4 regions of the Siminovitchia sediminis genome follow, and region 4 is predicted to be linked to each of the others. Evidence: riboswitches for the same ligand, from Rfam matches in the RefSeq annotation. Region 4 holds a riboswitch; each other region holds the start of a gene.

Region 1 (5,963 bases), on a different contig from region 4:
TTTAAACCATGAAACTAGAAATCTTTTTATTTCCATTATTGTCAATATCGCTATGCCATGCATTATTTTATCCAGTATCTTTCAAGTGGATATGGATGGAGAAATGTTTAAAAAGATCATTCTGGTCTTTGTGCTGTCCATTTTGATCAATATTGTCGGAATTGGACTGGGCTGGGTTTTCGCAGCAGTTTTTCAAAAATCCAATCGCAGGAGAGAAATCGCTATTCTTTCTGGACTGGGCAATACCGGTTTTATTGGGATTCCTCTTTGTGCGGCATTGTTGGGACCTGAGGGAGCTTTGTATGCAGCGATATTTGATGCAGGTGTGGACGTAACGATTTGGACCGTCGGAGTGATTTTACTGCAAAAAAATCGAAAGTTTGCTTTACACACTTTAAAATCCATGGTTAATATTCCGACAGCAGCGATTCTGGCCGGTCTGCTCGTTGCTTATTTCTAAATACAGCCTCCCCAAATCATAGTCGGCTTGGCAGACCGACTGGCTGCTTTGGCTGCTCCGCTTGCCATGTTTTATATTGGAATGATGATTATGGGTCTGCAGCGTGGACATATAAGGCAAACCGTACCGCATATGTGGGTGCCGATCGGTGTAAAACTGATTTTGTTACCTATGGCCACCATCTTTATGATTCATTTCTTTACTATTGATACAGTTTTAATTCAAGCAGTTCTCATCCAGTCGATGATGCCGACCATTACTTTGGCTTCCATCTTGTTTGCCAAGTATTCTGCAGATGAACAGATGGGGGCATTAACAACCGTTTTTTCTACCATCTTGGGATTAATCACGATTCCTTTCATGGTATATGTGATGAGTCTGTTTATAAACTGACTTGCTTTTTTAAAGATTCATGCTATAGTGGACGTATAGATGAAACTTCCTTTTCGTTTATGTAAGTTTATGAAAAATATATAATCTTGTCTGCTAGGGGAGCGTTAAGCTGAGAGAAATCTTTGATGGATACCCTTTGAACCTGATCTGGTTTATGCCAGCGTAGGGAAGCAGGCTGAGTATATCTTTGGTTTTTTCGATATCGCAGCCGCTTCCTGTTGGGAGCGGTTTTTTTGTGTTTCTTAAAACATAGGCGAAAAGGGAGGCAATAACTAAAAGGAGCTGTTCATGGATGCAAGTAGAAAAGAAGTTGTTTACGGACAGGCTTTATGAAAATGCCAAGGAGATTTGGGAGAAGAGTTATAGACACCCTTTTGTACAAGAAATCGGACAAGGGACGCTGGATGAACAAAAATTTATCTACTATATGAAACAGGATTATGTTTACTTAATTGACTATGTGAAATTATTTGCCATTGGTGTCCAAAAAGCCAAAGATGTGGAAACGATGAACCGTTTTGCCCATTTGCTGCACGAACACTTACATTTTGAAATGGAGCTTCATCGGCAATATGCTGAAGAATTTGGGATATCGCGCCAAGAGTTAGAAGATACAGAGCCGGCTCCGGTAAATCTCGCTTATACGAGATACATGCTGAACGTGGCACACAACGGCACTTTGGCTGAATTAATTTCTGCACTGCTTCCTTGTGCATGGCATTATTCGGAAACAGGCAGACGTTTAAAAGAGCGATATCGTGAAGGATTATCATTGAACCCTTATAAAAAGTGGATTGAGACCTATGCCTCCGAACAATTTGGTGCATTAGGTGAGTGGTTGATTCAGCTGCTGAATGATCTGACAGAGGGTAAACCGGAACGTGAACTGGCAGAGCTTGAAAAGCATTTTATCATTACATCCAAATACGAATACCTATTCTGGGATATGAATTATCGCCTGGAAAATTGGGAACTGTAAAAGGGTTTTTGCAGGGGATAGACTCTTTAAGAACTAACTCTTCACTCTATTTTTTAAATATTTTGACTTCACTTTATGTTTTACTGCAATATATAAATCATCAGACTGGAGGATCATTTATGAAAACAGCACTTACCATTGCAGGCTCTGATTCTGGAGGAGGGGCCGGCATACAGGCCGATCTTAAGACTTTTTCTGCATGTGGTGTCTTTGGAATGTCTGCTATTACTGCTGTAACAGCCCAGAATACAGTAGAGGTCAGATCTGTCCAAAACATCGATTTGTCTGTCATCCGGGATCAAATCGCGGCCGTGTTTGAAGATATTGATGTAGATGCTGTTAAAATAGGAATGTTAGGGAATTCCGATATTATTCAGACAGTTTCAGATACGCTGAAAGTTTATCAACCCAAATATCTTGTCATTGATCCTGTCATGGTGTCGAAAGGTGGCCACCACTTACTCGAAAAGGAGGCTGTGGCGACACTATCAAACCTTCTGCTTCCAATGGCTTCACTTGTCACACCAAATATTCCGGAAGCAGAAGTATTAACGGGGAACCGTATACAATCGGAATCGGATATGTATGAAGCTTGCAGGAAGATTCTTTCAAAAGGGCCGGAAGCTGTCCTGATTAAGGGAGGACACTTAAAAGGGGATCCCACGGATGTATTTTATGACGGAAATGAATTTAAAGTTTTTCAGGGAAGAAGGATCGAAACAAAAAATGTGCACGGAACTGGATGTACGCTTTCATCTGCCATCACAGCCCAGTTGGCGAAAGGGGCAAGTATGCCGGAAGCCATTCAAATCGCAAAAGATTATATTACCCGGGCTATAGAGAAAAGTCTTGACATTGGACATGGCCATGGACCGGCACACCATTTTCACCCTTTTTATGATGTGAAGAATGAAGATGAAAGGATGAAACATCATTCACTGAACAACAGCTTATCTGCTTCTCCTTAACACAATGTATCGATTTGAAAGGATTTAAAAGTATGAAGTATAACAACAAACATCAATTATATTTAGTAACTGAGGAAGATATGCCCCTGCAGCAGCTCATGACTATCATTAAAGATGCCGCAGCAGGAGGCGCTGGGATCGTCCAATTAAGGGAAAAGAATCTTGACAGTAAATCTTTTTACGAGAAGGCGTTATCTTTAAAAAAATTTCTTGATGAGCTCTCCATACCGCTGGTCATCAATGACCGTGCAGACATTGCTCTGGCTGTAGGGGCAAACGGTATTCATTTGGGGCAAAGTGACCTCCCATTAGATGTCGTCAAACAAATCGTACCTGATTCGATGATGATCGGCATTTCTGCCCATAACGAAGAAGAAGCTGTTTTGGCAGAAGAAAAAGGGGCGGATTATATTGGAGTCGGCTCCGTTTTTCCAACATCATCCAAAGCTGATGCGGATCGGCTTCCAGAAGGAATGCTGGCCCGTATAATCGATGCCGTATCCATACCGGTAGTGGCCATCGGAGGTATTCATATAGAGAATTCCGGCCAATTACAGGAATACGATCTTGACGGCATAGCGGTCATATCGGCCATAACAAGAGCTGAAAATCCCAAATGGGCTGCGCAGCAGCTGTTAAAAAATGCATTTGGGGCTGTAAATGTCCAGCAATGAGAAGCACTGTGGATGGCGGAAACCTTTAATAGGGGGCTCCTCTTATAGTGCGTTGCACAAGAACATCTTGTCCTTCGGGCCGGTACGTCTACTATTTTAATACAAATATACGAGAATAGTTTTTTTCTTCCTTTCACAATAAAAAGGGCTGGCTCATCTTGAGCCGGTCTCTTTTTTGTGAATAGTTTCGAAAACCGAAATATTATGCTTGTAAAATGGCAGACTTCCTTATATGTTAGAAGAGTCAGTATCGTAATGTATTTCTTGGGGTGAAACAAATGAGAAAAGAAACCCATGTTCCAAAAAGCAAATTATGGACAAAATCATTTACATTGCTTGTTCTCGCTAATTTTTTTGTTTTCATGAGCTTCCAGATGCTTATTCCAACATTGCCCCCATATGTAAAAGCCATGGGCGCCTCAGGATTCGAAGTAGGCCTGATCACAATGGTATTTTCAATCGGAGCGATTTTAATCAGGCCGTATATCGGGTATCTGCTGGAGTTCAGCCAACGGCGGAGGCTCATACTCATTGGAGCTTGCGGCCTGCTGTTTGTCACTATTTTGTACCCATTCACCCAGATGGTCATGATTCTTTTGCTGTTTCGCTTAATTCATGGCTTTATGTGGGGATGGTCTTCCACTGTTAATGGAACCGCAGCGGTGGATCTCGTTCCCAACGACAGGATCGGGGAGGGGATGGGTTATTTCGGGCTTGCTATTACAGTTGGTATGATCATCGCACCCAGTCTGGGCATCTATGTATATCAAAACTATACTTTTGGGGCTTTAATTACCATATCTGCCATTTTGGGAGCCATTGCACTTTTCTTTTTTTCCATCATAAAATATGAAACTCCTGAAAGCATAAAAAAAGCAGATAAACAAAACATCCGTTTTTCGATCTCTGGATCACTGATTGAGAAATCGGCAATATTCCCTGCCTTTATTACACTGATGGCTACGTTTGGCTATGGAACCATCGTTACATTTATTGTCATATTTTCTGAGGAGCGGGGTATTGAACAAATTTTCCTCTTTTATTTATTAAATGCCGCAATAGCGACTTTGGTACGGCCCATTACAGGAAAATGGTTTGACCGTAAAGGGCCTAAGCTTTTGGTGATTATTTGTGCAGCCCTTGCATTCGTGTCCATGTGGACATTATCCTTATCTGCCAGTTGGGTGGGGATCGCAGTGTCCGGTTGTTTATTCGGGGCAGGATACGGTTCATTGCTTCCGGCTCTTCAAGCCTGGGTGCTTGCAAAAACCCCAAATGAGAGGAGGGGCGTTGCCAATGGTATGTTTTATTCAGCTATTGATGTGGGAATCGGGGCCAGCGGTCTAGTTTTTGGTATTGTTGCTTTGTTTGTGAATACGGGACAATTATTTCAGATCTCAAGTTTTCTATTCATCGCAGTCATCGCATGTACGGCATTTTCCGGCAGTCAGGCATCGTTAAGGTCATCCAAAAGATTAAAGCATGGTGTCGATATGGACAGGTGACAATTGTCCCGGATTGGAGTCATTTATCTAAGTCTATCGGATGGTGACGAATGTAACAGCATGACATAGAAATGTAATAGAACATAAACAGTTCTGTTATTGGTTTGATATGTTCCTCTGTTAGAGTAGGCATCGTTAGCGATTTCCGACTAACAAAAAAGGGAGGAACAAAAATGAGAAAGAAGATCTTTGCATTTTTTACAGGAGCCGTCATGGCAGGGGCTATGGCAGGAGGGGTATCAGCATCTGCTGCAACCTATGAGGTACAGCAAGGAGATTCGCTCTGGAGTATCTCTCAAAAACACGGTACGACGGTTGAGGAATTGCAATCGTTAAATAACCTTTCCGGCAATATCATTTTTCCAAAACAGCAGCTACATATTTCTGAACCAACTGCAGGAAATGTAGACAATAATAAAGAAGTTTATACTGTTAAGGCGGGGGATTCGTTATGGAAAATCTCCCAAGCTTATGGAATTCAAGTGAATCAATTAAAGGCTTGGAATCAGCTTTCTTCGGATCTTATTCATCCGGGCCAGGAGCTGGCTGTTAACGGGACACCCGATTCCACAAATGCCGTTCCGGCCCAGGCTGCTGCGCCAGCACCTGCTTCTGTACCAGCGCCGGTGCAAAAAGAAACAGCTCAACCAAAGCCTGAGCAACCGGCAGCTCCAGCGGCACAAGCTACAACTGCCGATACAAAAGCTGAAGGAAAAGAAATGACGGTAACTGCAACTGCCTATACAGCATATTGCAACGGCTGCTCAGGCGTGACAGCGACAGGTATCGATCTTCGTTCCAATCCTGGCCAAAAAGTCATTGCAGTGGATCCGTCTGTGATTCCTCTTGGCTCCAAGGTGCACGTCGAAGGATATGGAACAGCTATTGCCGGTGACACTGGAGGAGCGATCAAAGGAAACAAAATTGATGTTTTTGTTCCATCTAAATCCGATGCCCTTCAATTTGGTGTCAAGAAAGTTAAAA
Region 2 (5,963 bases), on a different contig from region 4:
TATGAATTCTATTGATTTTGGCCTCCATCCTCAGGCTGCCCTTGACGCGCCGCGCTGGCAGTGGATTGGAGAAAAAACAATTGAAGTGGAAAATCGTTTTCCCCATCATTTTGCGGAAGGCTTGGCACGCCGTGGACATGATATACGAATTGCTTTGGAAACAAATAATTTTGGCCGTGGGCAAATTATTTGGAGAAATCCGGACACAGGGGTCATGATTGCTGGAACGGAATCAAGGACGGACGGAGCGATAGCAGTATGGTAAGCAAAAAAATGGAAGTGCATGATGAGTGACCGGCAAACCTGACAGACATGCGTAAATGCCTTGTTCAGGACAGACAAATGAGCTGATACTCAAGGGAGGCTGGCTAGAAGCGCAATGGGGAAGCAGAGGGGTTGAAGCTAAACCATGGACTCCCCAGCTATGAGATAAAAAATAGGAAAGTCCTTAGTGTACTTGTTTATTTGCGCAAAGCTGGACGGGACGGCTCAAACGTATTCATTTTGTCTTCCGAATAAATTGATTCATCCCTGCCCGATGGTACTCAGCAGGCTTAGAAACGCGATATTCTTAAAGAAGCTCGCGTTTTTTCAGCAAAATATAACTGCAAGAGGCTTCCTGGTTCTGCCGCTCATTTGTACTCGTACAAGGCAGCGGAACTAGAATATCCTATCAGTCTGAGCCGGACAAAACGATCCCTGTTTGAAGATCTTGGAGATCAATCATCCGTTCATTTTAAAAACAGAGTAAGTTCTGAATATGTTATCCGGAACTTACTCTGTTTATTTGGCGTACAGACCTCTATTCCATCAATTCTCCTACAATTTCATATGAACGTAAACGGTCTTTCTGATAGAATATTTGTGAATTGATAATGACTTCGTCCGCTTTGGTATTATCGATTAACTCTTCCAACTTCTCTTTAATCATTTCAGCAGTACCGACAAATGTATAGCCGCTATCAAGAGTTTGTTCGACTGCTGCCCGTTCGTAAGGTGACCAGACCTCATCGATATTATCAATTGGCGGCAGCAATTTTGTCGGCATGTTTCTCCGAAGACTGAGGAATTGCTGCTGCTGGGAAGTGGCTAGCCAATGAGCCCGTTCTTCTGTATCGGCAGCAATGATATTAACACCTACCATGGCATGCGGCTTTTCCAGTGTCTCGGAAGGCTGAAAGTTATCTCTGTACAACTTCAATGCGGCCAGTGTATATTGTGGAGCAAAATGACTGGCGAAGGAAAATGGCAATCCTTTAAGGGCAGACAGTCTGGCGCTGAAATCACTGGAGCCCAGCAGCCAGATAGGGATATTCAGCCCTCTTCCGGGGTAGGCGCGAACATGGCCGGCCGGATGGCCGCTAAAATAATTTTGAAGCTCTTCCACTTGCTGGGGAAACTCTTCAGGTCCCGTGTTTAATGTCCGGCGCAAAGCAAATGCTGTAGCCTGGTCGGTACCGGGTGCACGACCAAGACCAAGGTCTATCCTTCCCGGATACAGCGACTCAAGTGTACCGAACTGTTCCGCTATGACAAGCGGGGCATGGTTTGGCAGCATAATCCCGCCGGACCCGATGCGCATCGTTTCGGTGGCACCTGCTATATGTCCGATTAATACAGAGGTAGCCGAGCTGGCGATTCCCGGCATATTGTGATGTTCTGCCAGCCAGTAACGGTTAAACCCCCATTTTTCAACGTGCTGGGCAAGCTCTGCACTATTCTTGAATGAATCGGAAGCCTCACTTCCTTCTGTAATTGGAGCTAAATCTAAAACGGATAATGGGATTCCATGGAACTTTTTGGCGGTTGGAGAAATCAATACAGTCACTCCTTCAATATCTCTTCAAGGAAATGATAGAATGTTTATAAAGAAACGTCCAATGATCTGATTGGATAAAGGAGGGGGAAATAGTGGAAAGATTGACGGAAGAGGAAATTCGTAATAAATTGGCTGAGTATAAAGATTGGGAACGCTTAGATGAAAGGTGGATTGTCCGAAAATATCGGTTTAGAGACTATTTGACGGGGATATCTTTTGTTCAAAAGATTGCTGAGGAGTCTGAAAGAAGGCAGCACCACCCTTTTATATCGATTGACTATAAGTTGGTAACGGTGAGAATTACTTCATGGAGGGCAAAAGGATTAACAAATCTGGACTTTACAATGGCAGGGATATATGAACAGTTTTATGAGCAGTTAAGCAGTAAATGATAAAATTTTTCTATTATTGTTAGAAACTTTCGTATACTTCCATAATTTTTGTTTTCATGGTAATATAATGGTAATCAACATTTTTATATGTGAAACGCTAGGGGAATCCTTCAAAAGGACTGAGAGAAGAGTGGCACTCTGATACCCTTATCACCTGATCAGGTTTGCGCCTGCGTAGGGAAGTGATATGTTGTATTGCTTATCATACCACTTTCCTATGCGAGAGTGGTTTTTCATTTTTATAAAGGGGGGGATGGTGTGGAATTAGTGGCTGTTACCAATGACCGGCTGGAGGTTAAGCAGCTTGCAGGTATCATGTGTGAAGTAGCGCCAATAGTTGATTACTTCATCATAAGGGAAAGGTCAAAAACTGCTGCGGATATCATAAAGCTCATGGGTTATTTAACCCATGCCGGCATCGAAAAAGACAAGTTGATTATGAATGACAGGGTGGATGTGGCAGTGGCTGCGGGAATTAAGCGAGTGCAGCTTCCTGGCCATGGATTAGAAGTGCAGCAAGTAAAATCATGTTTTCCTGATATTCAGGCCGGCAGGTCGGTTCACTCGCTCAAGGAGGCTGCAGAAGCCATCGGGGCAGGCGCTGATTGGCTTATATATGGACATGTTTTTGAAACGGACTGTAAAAAAGGGGTTCCTGCCCGCGGTTTTCAGGAATTACAAAGGATTGCCGGTACGGTGACCTCCAACATATACGCAATAGGAGGAATCAAACCGTTTCACTTGAAGGAACTTCACGAGGTTCAAATAAAAGGTGCAGCGATCATGTCCGGAATTTTTGACAGTCCCACACCATATGCCGCCGCTAAAGAGTATAGTGAAGCCTGCCGATTACAACATTCAGTTGAAAGGAATTGAATGGAATGACTATTACATTAAATGGAAACGATTATAAGCTGCCTGCCGGGGTAACCAATATTGCGCAGCTTCTGGAGCATTTGGAACTATCCAAACGTATTGTAATTGTTGAGGTCAATAAAGAAATTATTCAAAAAGAAGAATATGACCGCCCAATCAGGGATCGGGATGAAGTCGAAATGATCCATTTTGTTGGAGGAGGATGAAGATGTTAAAAATCGGGGAAAAGACCTTTCGGTCAAGACTGTTATTGGGAACAGGGAAATATCCTTCGTTTGAGATTCAAAAAGAAGCTGTACGAGTCTCGGAGGCCGAAATATTAACGTTTGCTGTTAGAAGGATGAATGTATTTGAACCCTCTCAGCCAAATTTTTTGGAAATGCTGGATTTAGAAAAGTATACGCTGCTTCCGAACACGGCAGGAGCAAGTACGGCAGAGGAAGCTGTCAGAACTGCAAAGCTGGCGAAAGCTTCTGGATTATGTGACATGGTAAAAGTGGAAGTGATCGGCTGTGACCGTACTCTGCTGCCGGATCCTGTTGAAACGTTAAGAGCTTCAGAATTGTTGTTGGAAGAGGGCTTTACTGTTCTTGCCTATACTTCAGATGATGTGGTATTGGCGAGAAGGCTTGAAGAACTGGGTGTGCACGCAGTCATGCCGGGAGCTTCTCCGATCGGATCAGGAAAAGGGATACTTAACCCTCTCAATTTAAAATTTATTATTGAACAGTCGACAGTGCCTGTGATTATAGATGCGGGAATTGGCTCACCCAAAGACGCGGCCTATGCCATGGAACTTGGGGCAGATGCTGTCCTGTTAAATACTGCTGTTTCAGGTGCCAAAGACCCTGTAAAAATGGCTGAGGCAATGAAGCTGGCAATCAAAGCAGGCCGTCTTGGATTTGAAGCGGGAAGAATTGAGGAAAGGGATTATGCGGTCGCAAGCAGTCCAATGGAAGGGTTGCTTCCAAATTGATGGATCGATATTCCAGGCAGGAGTTGTTTGAGCCAATTGGCAGCGAGGGCCAAAAAAAGATCGGACAAGCCCATGCATTGATTATCGGAGCAGGCGCACTCGGATCCGCCAATGCAGAAATGCTTGTCCGCTCAGGCATAGGGCGCCTTACAATTGTAGACCGGGATATTTTGGACTGGAGTAATTTGCAGCGGCAGCAGCTATACACGGAGCAGGACGTTAAGGACCAGCTGCCGAAGGCAGCAGCTGCCAAGAAGCGCCTAAGTGAGATCAACAGTTGGGTCGAAGTAGAAACGATTATTGCCGATGTAACAGCAGACAATGCAGAGGAACTGACGAAGGGAAAAACACTGATTGTGGATGCAACGGACAATATTGAGACCAGGTTATTGATGAATGATGCTGCCTTGAAAAGAGGAATACCCTTTTTTATGGGAGCTATTGTTGCCAGCTATGGCCTGACCTATTCTATCGGGTTGGGAGACTTCCCTTGTCTGCATTGCCTGCTTGATACGCTGCCCCCACAAACGCTTACTTGTGATACAGCAGGCGTCATCAGCCCGATTGTTCAAGTGGTGGCCGCACATCAAGTAACAAATGTATTTAAATATATAGTAGGAGAAAAAGTGGACAACCGGTTGAAGTCTTTTGACTTGTGGTCAGGAGATCAGGCGGCAATTGATGTGGCTACTCTCCGCCGAAAGGATTGCCCAAGCTGTTCCAAACAGGCTGATTATCCGTTTTTATCGAAAAAAAATCAGACGAAAACAGCAGTATTGTGCGGGCGGGATACCGTCCAATTAACATTGTCACGCAGCAGGAATTTAGAGTTGCGGGAAATGGCTGAATCGATCAGTCCGATCGTTACGGATCTAATTTCAAATAAACATTTAATAGCTTGCCGATTTGATGGGCACCGTGTGGTTTTATTCCGTGACGGCCGCATGCTTGTCCACGGAACAAAAGATATCATTAAAGCAAAAACGGTCGCATCCAAATTGATGGGTTGAATATTTGTTAAAAGCATTCCGAATGGGAATGCTTTTTTGTACGTTTAGCGGGATATTTGGCAGGCAAAAGTACAACAATAAGAAAATATAGCTGCATGCATAGAGGAATGTGTCTTAAGAATCATCCTTTGTTGAACTGAAACATAGTTCCGGCTCAAGCCTGGGGCAAGGAGCCCGGCAGCGCTTATTAAAATATTATTAGGCGGCGATGATTGGCTCAAGGCCCCCTGAATGCCGATAAAAATAGGGGCCGGTCGCCAAGCCGGATTCAAAAAAGTCCTAATGACTTCATAACCAGGCTCCTGGACCGAGTGGATCTTGATACTCCCAAGCATCTACATATAGCTGAAGTGATTCCGGAAAACAGTCCCTTAAGATCCGTTTAAAGAATAAGAGGGTAGGGGAAAAGTAAACAATTGCTAAGATTGCTGACTCACAGGCCTAAATCAGGTATGCGGCGTTGAAAAATGTTGGTTTGTAAAGAAAAGCACCAAAAGTGTAAAGATACTTCAAGTGAAAGAAAGACGTGCGAACATACATAAACATTGAGTTGAAAGGGATATGGGGTATAAATGTTTTTTGATCGTTGTAACAAAATCTTTACATTACTTTCATTTACTTTTTACAATTTCTTAATTATTATGAGGAAGGGATAAAATACTGTCGAAAGACGTAAAAAAAGGGCTGAAGAAATGGACTTGCAAACATTACTTTTCATGTTTTTCGGAGGACTGGGGATCTTTCTCTATGGCATAAAAACGATGGGGGACGGTCTGCAGAAAGTTGCTGGTGACAGACTCCGTGATTTGCTTGACCGATTTACGACCAACCCATTTTTGGGTGTTTTAACCGGTATTATTGTGACAGGCCTCATTCAGTCCAGTTCCGGA
Region 3 (5,963 bases), on a different contig from region 4:
TGCCAAAGAGTTTTTCTTTAAAGCTTCACTCGCATAGTAGCCGGCAATAACACCCGCACCTGCCCCGAGTAGAAAGTTTTTCCAATTCATATGAGCACCTCCAAAATCAATCATCATCTCTAGTATACCGTAATTTCAAATAAGGTTGGAATAATAAATACTTCCAAATGGTAAAGAACATCGCTGGTAAATCTTATAAAAGTTGAATAAAATGAAAGAAATATACAGATAAAGGAGCAGGACGAATGGAAAGAGAAACAATAGATTTGTTCCGGACACTGACGGAATTGCCAGGGGCACCTGGATTTGAGCATCAAGTGCGGCGCTTTATGAGGACCGAACTTGAAAAATATTCAGATGAAATCATTCAGGACCGTTTGGGGAGTATTTTCGGGGTAAAGTATGGGACGGGACCGAAAGTCATGGCAGCAGGGCACATGGATGAAGTTGGTTTCATCGTTACTCAAATAACTGAAGACGGTATGCTGAGATTTCAAACCCTTGGGGGTTGGTGGAGTCAGGTCCTGCTGGCCCAGAGGGTGCAGATTATTACCGACAATGGTCCTGTAACGGGAGTCATTGGCTCTATCCCCCCCCATCTGCTCAGTGAAGGACAAAGAAAGAAGCCGATGGAAGTCAAAAATATGTTGATCGATATTGGCGCAGATGATCGGGAAGATGCAATAAAACTAGGAATCAAGCCTGGTCAGCAAGTTGTACCGGTTTGCCCGTTTACCCCTCTCGCCAACCCCAAAAAAATAATGGCTAAAGCATGGGACAACCGCTATGGATGCGGCCTGGCTGTCGAACTGCTGAAAGAGCTGAAAAATGAGGAACTTCCGAACACTCTATATTCGGGGGCAACTGTACAGGAGGAAGTAGGCTTAAGAGGGGCAGCTTCTGCCTCCAATATGATTCAGCCTGACATCTTTTATGCATTGGATGCCAGTCCGGCAAATGATATGTCCGGTGACAAAAAAGAGTTTGGCCAGCTTGGAAAAGGAGTTCTGCTGAGAATTTTTGACCGCTCCATGGTTACGCTGCCAGGGATGAGGGAATTTGTACTGGATACAGCCGAATCCAATGATATACCTTACCAATATTTTCTATCCATGGGAGGAACGGATGCAGGGCGTGTACATACATCCAACGAGGGAGTCCCGAGTGCAGTCATTGGTATTTGTTCCCGTTATATCCATACACAAGCATCCATTATTCATGTAGATGATTATGCTGCTGCCAAGGAACTCTTAATCCGGCTAGTAAAAACTACAGACCAGACAACAGTAGATACAATCAGAAATCAATGATAGAGGGGTTAAATCATGATAGTGGCCATTGGTTCTAAAAATAAGGCTAAAATAAAAGCTGTAGAACAGACATTTTTAGATGTAAAGATTGAAGCGTCCCTGCTTTCGGTAGATTCTCCCTCGGGGGTCAGCGAACAGCCTTTTTCTGACGAAGAAACCATGAAAGGTGCGGCCAACCGGGCCGAACATTGTTTAACACAAGTACATGAAGCGGGATTGGCAATCGGCCTTGAAGGAGGTGTGACGGAAACTCCTTTTGGTCTATACTTGTGCAATTGGGGGGCAATTGCTGAAAGAGGCCGGGAAACCCTATTTGCCGGAGGCGCAAGAATCAGGCTTCCGGATGAAATTGCCCATCGTCTCAAGGCTGGTGAAGAACTTGGACCTGTCATGGATGACTACATGAATGCCAGGGAAATCCGTCATACTGAAGGCGCAGTTGGTGTGTTGACCAACGGACTGGTCGACCGTGCAGCAATGTTTAGCCATATTGCCAAACTTCTGATTGGCCAGTATATGAGGAGAAAGGGCTGTTCCTTATAGGAATGCCCCCTCAGGTCAAATGAATGAAAATTTGAATAAAATTGCTTTGTCCAGCTCTGTTTGACTGTACATGCAGTCCACGGCCCTGCAGGCTGGGAGACAGGACGGGGCATGGCCTGTCGCCCCGTAGCGCAGTCGACCATATTGTTGTTGAATGTGAACGCTGCCGGACAGGTATTTGCACTTTTCACGTTAGGACTCAAAGATGTAGGATAATGCCTTCATGGCCTGATTGACTGTTTCTACTGTGGCATTGGCCTTTCTTGAAAGTTCTTTTAATGGGTGGTGCAGTTCCTTCGGCCGAATCAAAATGAGCGGTTTGCCCAGAGCCAAAGCGGTGCTGGCATCCATAGCCGTATTCCATTGCTTATATTTTTCTCCGAACAAAGCAATCACTAAATCGGCTTTTTGTAAAAGTACCTGTGTGCGCAAGTTATTGAAGCTTGAGGCGGCCGCATCCCTGAAGATTGCATCGGGCTGTTCGCCGAGAATTTCCTCGCCGATGGCATCCGAACGGTCATGATTTTCCATTGGCCCGACAAAATCGACTGGAAGCTGCAGTGTTTGGGCCTTTTCTTTAATTTCTTCCCGCCAGCTGCTGTGTATTTCTCCGGCCAGATAGACTGTTAATCTCATCAAACCCCTCCTCACATCTTTTCTCATCCTCTATCATATCATGAAAAGTCAGAAGAATCCCCTTCCCTTCACGATAAAAGGTGTCTAACGAGTCAATCAAATAAAAATATTTGCTTTTTTTTCGTTTTTAGGGTACAAAGGGAATAGAATCATAATTACATAGGACGAGAACACTAGGGGTGCGAATCGCTGAGAGAGGAGAAATCCTTAACCCTTGAACCTGATCTGGGTAATGCCAGCGCAGGGAAGTGGTTTTTTTTGCCATGTACGCAGAATGTATGCGTACATATGGAATATGTATGTTTAACATGCAGAGCCACTTCTTGAAATTAGGAAGCGGCTCTTTTTCTTTGTCAAAACCTGCCTTCTTGGGTTCTCGCGCCAAAAAGGAGATGGAATATGGAAGAGTGTCTAGTATTTGATGGTGTCACTTTTTCCTACAAGGAAAATAGAAGACAAGGTGTAAAGATATTGGATCAATTAAGTTTCACTATTCATAAAAGTGAATTCGTCAGTGTGGTGGGTCCCAGCGGCTCCGGAAAAAGTACTTTATTTCGGTTAATTTCCGGGCTGGAAAACCAAGATAAAGGACGCATTCTAGTGAACGGAGAAGCAGTTGAGGACAGGCTTGGCCATATCGGTTATATGGCTCAAAAGGACGGACTGCTCCCCTGGATGACTGTGATGGAAAATGTACGGCTGCCGTTGTCTTTGAAAGGCGTGAAGGGTAAAAACGTTTATAAAGAACTATTGGACAAACTGGATCGCTTCGGTTTAAAAGGATATGAACAAAGGTACCCCCATGAACTTTCAGGGGGCATGCGCCAACGGGTCTCGTTTTTGCGGGCATTATTGGGCGGTTTTGATTTGTTGTTATTGGATGAACCGTTCAGTGCACTGGATGCAGTCACAAAATCGATGATGCAGGAGTGGCTCCTAAAACAATGGAACGAAACAAAGAAAACCATTCTGTTTATTACTCATGATGTGGAAGAAGCCTTGTTTCTTTCAGACCGGATCCTCCTTTTTGGTGAGCATCCTGTAAAACACCTCCAGGAAATTCAGGTGCCTTTGGGGAGACCGCGAACGATCTCAGATTTAAAAGATCCCCAATTTACATCCTTAAAAGAAAAACTCCTGTTGGATCTGAGAAACAAGGTGACCATATGAATGTTTTAAGAAAATACGGACTGTCCCTGGGGTTTCTATTCTTTCTTCTGGCTGGCTGGGAATGGGGAGCACGCTTATACGGAAAGCCTTTTATCCTCCCATCTCCTTCAGGAGTGCTGGACAGGTTATGGGAGCTGAAGTCCATCCTGTTCATCTCCCACTTGCCCGCTACCTTGGCAATCGTTGTGATCGGATTGCTGCTGTCTCTGGTTTTTGGCGTCAGTCTGTCCGTTTGGATGCATAAAAGCGGAATAGCGAGGAAAGCTTTTTTCCCGATTTTGATAGCTTCTCAAACCATCCCGATTATTGCCCTGGCTCCTATATTTGTCCTGTGGTTTGGATATTCCGTTTGGAGCAAAGTGGCTGTGACTGTACTCATTACATTCTTCCCGATCACCGTGAGCACCTTTGACGGACTGCGGTCAGCTGATTCCCATCTGAAAGAAGTACTCCGGGTGATGGGGGCATCAAAACGGCAAGTCTTCCTAAAGGTTGAGCTTCCGGCAGCTCTGCCGCACTTTTATTCGGGGCTAAAAGTTGCAGTAACCCTGAGTGTTATTGGAGCAGCTATCGGAGAGTGGCTTGGGGCTGACGCAGGACTCGGTTATTTTAGCCGAAGGATGATGACACAGTTTGATGGAGCGGGGGTTTTTGCACCGATTGTTGTTCTTTCTTTACTTGGTGTTGTATTGTTTTGGCTCGTTGGACTGTTAGAAAAAATGACAATGAAATGGAGACGTATACAATGAAAAAAATCGGAGCAGCTGTAATTATTCTATTTTGTATATTCCTTGCTGCCTGTGGCCAATCTCAGGAAGACGCCGCAGGAAAAGGGGAAAATGACCAGCTTCGTGAATTAAATATTATGCTCGATTGGTATCCGAATGCTGTTCATAGCTTTTTATATACTGCTATCGAAAAAGGCTATTTTGAAGAAGAAGGTTTGAAAGTTAATATCCGCTTTCCGTCCAATCCGACAGACCCTTTACAGCTTTCTGCAACAGGAGAAATTGATTTGGGCATAAGCTATCAGCCTGATGTGATCTCTGCCAGAGCAGAGGGAGTACCGGTCAAATCTGTAGCAGCAATTGTAAGAAGCCCATTGAACCATATTATATTTTTGAAAGAAAGTGATATTACCCGTCCGAAAGATTTGGAAGGTAAAACGGTCGGCTGGCCGGGCATTCCGGTAAATGAGCCGCTTGTACAGACCATAGTAGAATCCGACGGCGGTGACATGAACAAGGTGAAAATGACAGACATTGGATTTGAACTTAATGCTGCCATTGCGACCCGACGCGTAGATGCTGTAAGTGGGGCGTTTATTAACCATGAAGTGCCTGTTCTTGCAAGTGAAGGAATTGAAACAGATTATTTTAATCCTGTTGATTATGGAGTTCCCGGCTATTATGAATTGCTTTTCGTAACAAATGATGATACATGGAAGGAGAAAGAAGAAAACATCCGGGCTTTTTGGCGTGCTGCCTCTAAAGGATATGAGGTAATGAAGAATAATCCGCAGGAGGCATTGGATATTTTATTGACATATCAGGATGAAGAGAATTTTCCGTTGAATAAGAAAGTGGAGAAAGAGAGTTTGCAAGTCCTGCTTCCGAAAATGGAAACGGAAGATGAGGCGTTTGGCAGCCAGTCGGAGGCCTTGTGGGTTGAAGTAATTCAGTGGCTGAAAGATACTGAGTACATCGAAGAAAGTCCCCGGACTCAAGATTTGTTTGTAAATATCGTAGAATAAGCAGCCCCCATGCAGGGGGTTTTTATTTTTATGGGAATCATAAAGACGGCCATCAACAAGCAAGGACCAAAGAAGAGATCAAACGTAAAGAAAGACGGATCTTCCTTTTGACAATTAAATCAAGCCTGATCTATACGGACACTTTATTATTTTCAAAAATCAAACAATAACAAAAAGCATGGACAAAGTTGATGGGTGTCTTTACACTTGTTATGTACAATTCTTATGGAGGGTTTCGCCATGAAACAATTCTTAGCCCGCAAAGGTGTCCATATGACTGCAAAAGCTTATTTAATAGATGCTTTAAGTTACATGGCACTTGGACTTTTCTCTTCATTAATTATTGGTTTGATCATCAAAACGGCCGGTGAACAGCTGGGCTGGCCTCTCTTCATTGAGATGGGAGAAATCGCCATGGGGCTTATGGGACCAGCCATTGGTGTAGCTGTTGCCTATGGTCTTGGAGCACCGCCGCTCGTTATTTTCGCTGCTGTCTGTACAGGAGCTGCAGGAGCTGCATTTGGAGGGCCTGCAGGAAGCTATGTAGCTGC
Region 4 (5,963 bases):
ATGTCTCATGTCAGGCGGCACGTTCCGGAATCCGTCCATGGCAGCAACGGTGACAGGAAAGAAACAGACGAGAGTGATCACGATCAGTTTGGGAAGCAGTCCAAAGCCAAACCAGATAACGAGCAGCGGAGCCAACACGATCGTCGGTACATTTTGCGACAGGATCAGGAGCGGATACACTGATTCCTGCACACCCGGCAGAAGGTGCAGGATGACGGCAGTCAATATCCCGACGGAACAGCCGATGATAAATCCGCCCACAGCCAGCATTGCCGTGGACTGGAGGTGCGGAAGCAGTTCCTGAAATCCCTGTGAGGCTTCCGATGCTATAACGGTCGGTGCCGGAAGAAGCCAGCCTGGAATATCGAGAATGTTCACCGCCACTTCCCATATACATAATAAAAGGAGGAGGACCGCTGCCGGCCTCCATCCTTTTTTTGCGATCCTGTCCATTATCGATATTTCTCCGTTAACTGGTCCATCGTTATTCCATCCGGCTGGTACAGTATTTTTACTTGGGAAATGACATTGGAACTCCCCAGCTCAATCATTCTTTCATTCATTTTCTGAATGACTCCCATCAGGACAGAAAAGTCCCCTTCCATTGTCGTCTCCAGCGGATGCACTTCGTGCCTGACGCCCGACTCTTGAATCACTTTGATTGCTTCATCCACATACGGGATGACATCTTCCCCATTCTTCGACTTTGGGATTATCTGAATGCTTACAAGTGTATCAGCCATGCCGGCTTGCCTCCTATTCGGGTAAAAATTCATTGGTAAAAGCTTGTTTGACGTCAATTTCTTTTTCAAGCAGATCTTTATCGAGCATCCAATCCATATAATTTTGCCATACTTCGGCTTTTTGCTCTCCCCAGCGGGCTGCATCATCCTGATAACGTGGAGCCAGCCATTTTTGGCTTTCTTTTACGAGTTCCGGATCTAAATCTGGTACAGCTTCAATTAAAATATCCGCTGCTTTCTCCGGTTCTTCGATGGCAAATTCATAGCCTTTTGTCACTGCAGCCATAAAAGCCCTGACCGTCTCGGGATTTTCTTCTATCATTTTTTCACTCGTTGAAATCACCGGAGTATAGTAATCCAGCTTGTCCGAATAATCTGTCAGGTAAATCATGTTGAGGTCCTCACCCCGGAGTTCGGCTTCCACTCCGGTCCATGCATAATAAATCCAGGCAAAATCAATATCCCTTTGGACAGCTGTAAAAAAGTCGGTATCCCCCATGTTGACAATATCCACTTTTTCAACATCGGCTCCTTCAGTATCCATCAAAGAAGCAATCACTGCTTTTTCAAGAGGCGCCCCCCAGCCGCCATAAGTTTTACCCTCAAAGTCCTTTGGTGACTCAATATTTTTTTCTGCAGGTGACGCAAATCCGGAAGTATTGTGCTGGATGACCGCTCCGATCGACACGATCGGTACATCCTGAACACGTGCTTCCGTGATGGCCTCCTGATAGCTGACGCCAAATTCAGACTTGCCTGAAGCCACGAGCTGATCAGTACCGGATTCCCCAGGCAGGATAATCTCTACATCCAATCCTTCTTCTTCAAAAAACCCTTGGTTCTGTGCTGCATATAAACCGGTATGGTTTGTATTGGGCGTCCAATCCAGCACAACGGACACTTTTTCCAGACTTTGTTCCTTGTCTTCCGAATCACTTGGAGCTTCTTCCTGCCCGCTGCACCCGGCAAGCACTCCCATCATGATCAAACCAACGATCCATTTTTTCATGTATAAACTCCCCCTTCTAAGCTGAACAAGAATAGCGCAAGGTATGCAGTCAGGGCAGCACTAACCGGAAAATGGAAGACCTCCTGTCAGCCCCTTCAAATCCCTTGCACCCTGCCTGGAGTCAGAGATGTATGAGGCGAAAAAGGCGCCCGGGAAGTTGAACCCAGGCGCCATCGCTTGTGTAAAATAGGCGTTCCCTTCGCTGGTATAAGCCAGATCAGGTTCAAAGGGTCAGCATTTTCCCGAATGCTATCTCAACCGGCCCCACCGGTTCCCCTACTGCATGATTTATTCAAATATCATTATACATTACAATCCGGTGGAACCAAAGCAGAAGCGCCTGTTCCCGTTTTGACGCAAATAAAAAACGCTCCTAAAAAGGAGCAGTGTTCCAACCGTTTTTTAGATTGGCGGGAAAATTGGCGGTGACTGTGGTCCAACACCACCTCCGATAATCGGAGCAACGTAAATCGCCCAGGCAACGCCTGCTGTCAGCATAAGCTTTCTCATTTTCTCATCACCTTTCTGCTATTTTTTTATAATAATAGAGTGCTTTATCTGTATCTATTGCTGCATAATATGAAGCCAGAGATAAAGCAAACTTATTATAATCCTCAATATAAAAGAATTTATCCAAATAGGGGAGGACTTCTTCCTCTAAATAATTCATCGCCTTTTCTTTCTGGCCTTTTAATGAATACTGATAGTACCTGAAAATAAGCTGCTGCTTCTTCATGGTACTCGCCTTCGTTTCGCGCAAGATTTTCGTGATATTTCGAAGCGCTTCTTCCTTTTTCCCCTGTGTGATCAGCAATTCAGTATAACTGCACAGGCTGAGCAAATATTCATAATCGGTTTTGGCATGTTCCATGGACAGAAGATAATATTTGAATGCATCTTCAATTTTCCCTGTTTTCTCCAGCAGCAAGGCATAGTTGTTATACATGGCAGATATTAGTTCATCCGCATTAATTAAATTCATATTTTTAAATATATAACTATACTGTTCTTCGGCATTATCATACAATCCCAAGTCAGTGTAGGCGATTCCCAGTAAAAATTGAGTATGCAAAATTCTCAAATAATTGAATGTCCTGGAATATTCCTCCAAAGCCTTAAGCCCATAGGCCACACAACTGCTGTTGTCTTTCAGATTGCCAAAGTTGAATGCGATAAAATAATACAGTTCCGCTTTCCACGAGGATGGGAGCAAATCATTGGCTTCCACCTTTAACAGGATATCCAAGGAAGTTTTATATTCCCCTTTGAACATGAAGAAAATCGCATTTAAATATTCGCTGAGCTCTCTTTCCTGGGCAGCAAGTGAGTTGGCAATCTGCCTGATGATCTCCTGCTCCTTCTCAGCGCTCTCAATATCGTTAACAAGAAGAAAGTATCTGTATAAATATAAATGGTAGCGTGCTATGTAATTGGAGAAGGTGATATATTCCCGCTGCTCTTCCACACGGTGATAACATTCCGTTGCCCGTTTTTTGTCGTAGGACAGAACAGCATCCAGCAAATGAGAGAGATCGGCTGCAATTGATTTTGATGCTCTTTGAATCGAATCCAACGAAATACCCAAACGCTCAAGCAAGAGCATAATCGTTTCCTGATTTACCTCTTTGTTGTAATTCTCAAATTTGCTCAAATGAGTGACTGAGCAGATGCCCTGACATAGTTCGGACTGGGTCATATTTCGCAGTTGGCGGTGATACTTAATCAAAGCTCCGATATTTATTTTCTCCAAATCCATTGTTTCATCCTCTAGTCATGCTACTTATAGATAAATAGTAGCATATTTTGGTAGATAAATCTATTTTTTCTTAAAAAACCTGTATTTTTCATCATTTTGTAAAGTATCTGAAAGGGCCTCGTTCAACTTCGGAAATTGAAAATCATACTGAAGTTGGATTGCTTTTTCAGGGATTACCTGCTGTCCTTGAACGAGCATGCTGCTCATTTCACCAAGAGCCAGCTTTATGATTCCTTCCGGGACCGGAAGCCAATGAGGCTTTCTTAGAGAAGCACCGAGTATCTCTCCAAATGTTTTCATCGTCACAGGATGTGGAGCGGTTACATTGAAAGGGCCTTCAACTTCCGGCGTATGGATGGCGAACTGAATTATCCTTGCAGCATCCTTGACGTGAATCCAGGATACCCATTGTCTGCCCGATCCCAGCGTGCCGCCTATTCTGAACCGGTACGGAAGAGCCATTAACGGCAGGGCTCCCTTTGTACCCAGGACAAGTCCAAAACGGGCAAAAACGGTACGAACACCCAGCCGGTTGGCCTCAGCAGCCCGTTCCTCCCACTTTTGAACCGTTTTTGCCAGAAAATCATCTGCTGTACTTTGGTGTTTCTCCGTATAACAGCCGGTTTCGGACATGCCATAATAACCAACAGCAGAAGCATTCACCAACACTTTTGGTTTAGGCTCCAGCTTTCCGAGCAGTTCCAGAATCTGATCTGTTGCTTTCAGGCGGCTTCGGACAATCCGCTTCTTTTTTTGAGTTGTCCATCTGAGTCCGTTTATGGACTCTCCAGCCAGATTGACCACAGCATCTACATCGTTTAATTTTTCTTCGGGCCTGCTCCCTTCATTCAGCCACTCTACAGCTTTCAGCCGATCCGACTGTTCAATTTTTTCCGGATTCCGTGATAAGACCGTCACATGATTCTCACGATGAGACAGCAGCGTTTCCTGCAAGGCCTGTCCGACGAACCCGCTTCCGCCGGCAATAACAACGTGCATCGGCACTCCCCCTTTGCTGGCCATATCCATGCAGACATAGCGCAGATACATTCCCTCTACCTATAACATACTACTAATTCATGAAAATTCCAAAATTTAACTATCCTGCATGACACTTTCGACAATATTCGATGAATTTCGGGGCGTGACAGGCACCTGTCGAAACGAAAAAAGCCGGCCCCTAAGTAAGGGCCGGTCCCAGTATTAGGCTATGGTGATGGTTTGCAGTTCTTCCTGTGTTTTTTCCGTGATCGTGAATCCCAGGTTTTCCAGTGAGCGGATGATGTCATGGCAATATTCTCTGTGGGCAATGAGGAAGGTTCGATCTGTTTCGATTTGTTCTTTGACGCTGGACAGCATGGAAAACAGCGCAGCGGTTTTTTCATAGGTTTCATCTTTCGGCATATCTTTCAAAAGAGATGTGGCTTCCTCTGTGACCGGCAAAATCCATACTTCGCAGGGATGCGGCAAATCCAGCAGCCGGTTAAATACATCCATTTTCTCCAATGGTGTCCTCAGCGTATAATCGGTCAGTTCATACACGCAGGTTGTTGAATAGTCGATATGTGGAAAAGGCGAAGGATCACCTTTTACAAAAGATTTGATCATTAGATTTGCTTCCTGTTGTTGATCAAGATAGTGAGATTGCGTTGTACTCACTGTAATGCCCCCTCTCCATATTTGTACAACTTGGGGCGACGGGGTTGCGGCCAACCCGGTTTGCTTGCCTCAAGCTGTTTGATCCGCCGTATGGCTCTTTCTTTAAAATACTACATACCCCTCTATTAAAAACGTTAAACATGAGGTGCCGGAAAGTTTCATAATAATAAAAGAGCCCTGTGCTGCAGTTCCCTGCAGCACAAGGCTGAGTAATCAATGAATATCACAGGCTTCCGCCAGCACTTCCACAATATGCAATGCTTCGGTCTCTTCCGCACCGCTTCTTTCCACCCCGAGTCTCATCTGCAGTAAGCAGCCGGGGTTCGTCGTGACAATCGTTTGAGCTTTCGTTTCTTTCGCCTTCTCCATTTTATCATCCAGTATTTTCATAGATTCATCAAAATGGATGAGGTTATAAATTCCTCCCGAAGCGCAACAGCGGTCACTTCCCTCCATTTCCACATACGTGGCACCCGGAATGGAGCGAAGGAGTTCCCTCGGCTGGTCCGAGACCCCTTGAACATTTCTCAAATGGCATGAATCTTGATATGTGATCATTCCCTCCCAATTTTTTTTGAACGGAAGAGGCCCGAGTTCAACAAGAATTTCCGTGATATCTTTCGTTTTTGCAGCAAAGTCTTTTGCCCGCTCATGCCACTCAACGTCTTCTTTAAATAAGTCATCATATTCCCGAAGCATCGCCCCGCAGCCTCCGGCATTGTTAATAAAATATTCCGCCCCCGATGATTCAAATGCTTCAATATTAGCTTTTGCCAGCTCCTTGGCTTCTTCCATA

What was found. A riboswitch is a leader RNA that binds a small molecule or an ion and turns the genes downstream of it on or off. The one in region 4 is predicted to bind thiamine pyrophosphate.
Region 1: linked by a shared signal. The riboswitch ahead of tenA (thiaminase II) and the one ahead of ACFSCZ_RS05355 (ABC transporter substrate-binding protein) in region 4 are both predicted to bind thiamine pyrophosphate.
Region 2: linked by a shared signal. The riboswitch ahead of ACFSCZ_RS04455 (thiamine phosphate synthase) and the one ahead of ACFSCZ_RS05355 (ABC transporter substrate-binding protein) in region 4 are both predicted to bind thiamine pyrophosphate.
Region 3: linked by a shared signal. The riboswitch ahead of ACFSCZ_RS08645 (ABC transporter ATP-binding protein) and the one ahead of ACFSCZ_RS05355 (ABC transporter substrate-binding protein) in region 4 are both predicted to bind thiamine pyrophosphate.

The regions. Positions count from the first base shown of each region.
Region 1 is NZ_JBHUEO010000017.1:81,577-87,539, reverse strand. Features, by position in the region: gene ACFSCZ_RS07785 (AEC family transporter) at 1-460, shown strand, start outside; gene ACFSCZ_RS07780 (AEC family transporter) at 488-853, shown strand; TPP riboswitch at 939-1,039, shown strand; gene tenA (thiaminase II) at 1,146-1,832, shown strand; gene thiD (bifunctional hydroxymethylpyrimidine kinase/phosphomethylpyrimidine kinase) at 1,952-2,800, shown strand; gene thiE (thiamine phosphate synthase) at 2,833-3,474, shown strand; gene ACFSCZ_RS07760 (MFS transporter) at 3,753-4,979, shown strand; gene ACFSCZ_RS07755 (3D domain-containing protein) at 5,153-5,963, shown strand, end outside.
Region 2 is NZ_JBHUEO010000007.1:40,143-46,105, forward strand. Features, by position in the region: gene ACFSCZ_RS04440 (gamma-glutamyltransferase family protein) at 1-265, shown strand, start outside; gene ACFSCZ_RS04445 (LLM class flavin-dependent oxidoreductase) at 803-1,819, opposite strand; gene ACFSCZ_RS04450 (4a-hydroxytetrahydrobiopterin dehydratase) at 1,912-2,211, shown strand; TPP riboswitch at 2,301-2,409, shown strand; gene ACFSCZ_RS04455 (thiamine phosphate synthase) at 2,470-3,087, shown strand; gene thiS (sulfur carrier protein ThiS) at 3,093-3,293, shown strand; gene ACFSCZ_RS04465 (thiazole synthase) at 3,290-4,063, shown strand; gene ACFSCZ_RS04470 (ThiF family adenylyltransferase) at 4,060-5,073, shown strand; gene ACFSCZ_RS04475 (Na/Pi cotransporter family protein) at 5,766-5,963, shown strand, end outside.
Region 3 is NZ_JBHUEO010000019.1:68,371-74,333, forward strand. Features, by position in the region: gene ACFSCZ_RS08625 (PepSY domain-containing protein) at 1-90, opposite strand, end outside; gene ACFSCZ_RS08630 (M42 family metallopeptidase) at 246-1,310, shown strand; gene ACFSCZ_RS08635 (DUF84 family protein) at 1,326-1,853, shown strand; gene ACFSCZ_RS08640 (YtoQ family protein) at 2,046-2,489, opposite strand; TPP riboswitch at 2,655-2,753, shown strand; gene ACFSCZ_RS08645 (ABC transporter ATP-binding protein) at 2,889-3,659, shown strand; gene ACFSCZ_RS08650 (ABC transporter permease) at 3,656-4,408, shown strand; gene ACFSCZ_RS08655 (ABC transporter substrate-binding protein) at 4,405-5,412, shown strand; gene ACFSCZ_RS08660 (PTS sugar transporter subunit IIC) at 5,653-5,963, shown strand, end outside.
Region 4 is NZ_JBHUEO010000009.1:40,275-46,237, reverse strand. Features, by position in the region: gene ACFSCZ_RS05365 (ABC transporter permease) at 1-453, opposite strand, end outside; gene ACFSCZ_RS05360 (thiamine-binding protein) at 453-743, opposite strand; gene ACFSCZ_RS05355 (ABC transporter substrate-binding protein) at 757-1,752, opposite strand; TPP riboswitch at 1,930-2,040, opposite strand; gene ACFSCZ_RS05350 (helix-turn-helix domain-containing protein) at 2,270-3,508, opposite strand; gene ACFSCZ_RS05345 (TIGR01777 family oxidoreductase) at 3,569-4,507, opposite strand; gene ACFSCZ_RS05340 (hypothetical protein) at 4,712-5,167, opposite strand; gene ACFSCZ_RS05335 ((Fe-S)-binding protein) at 5,381-5,963, opposite strand, start outside.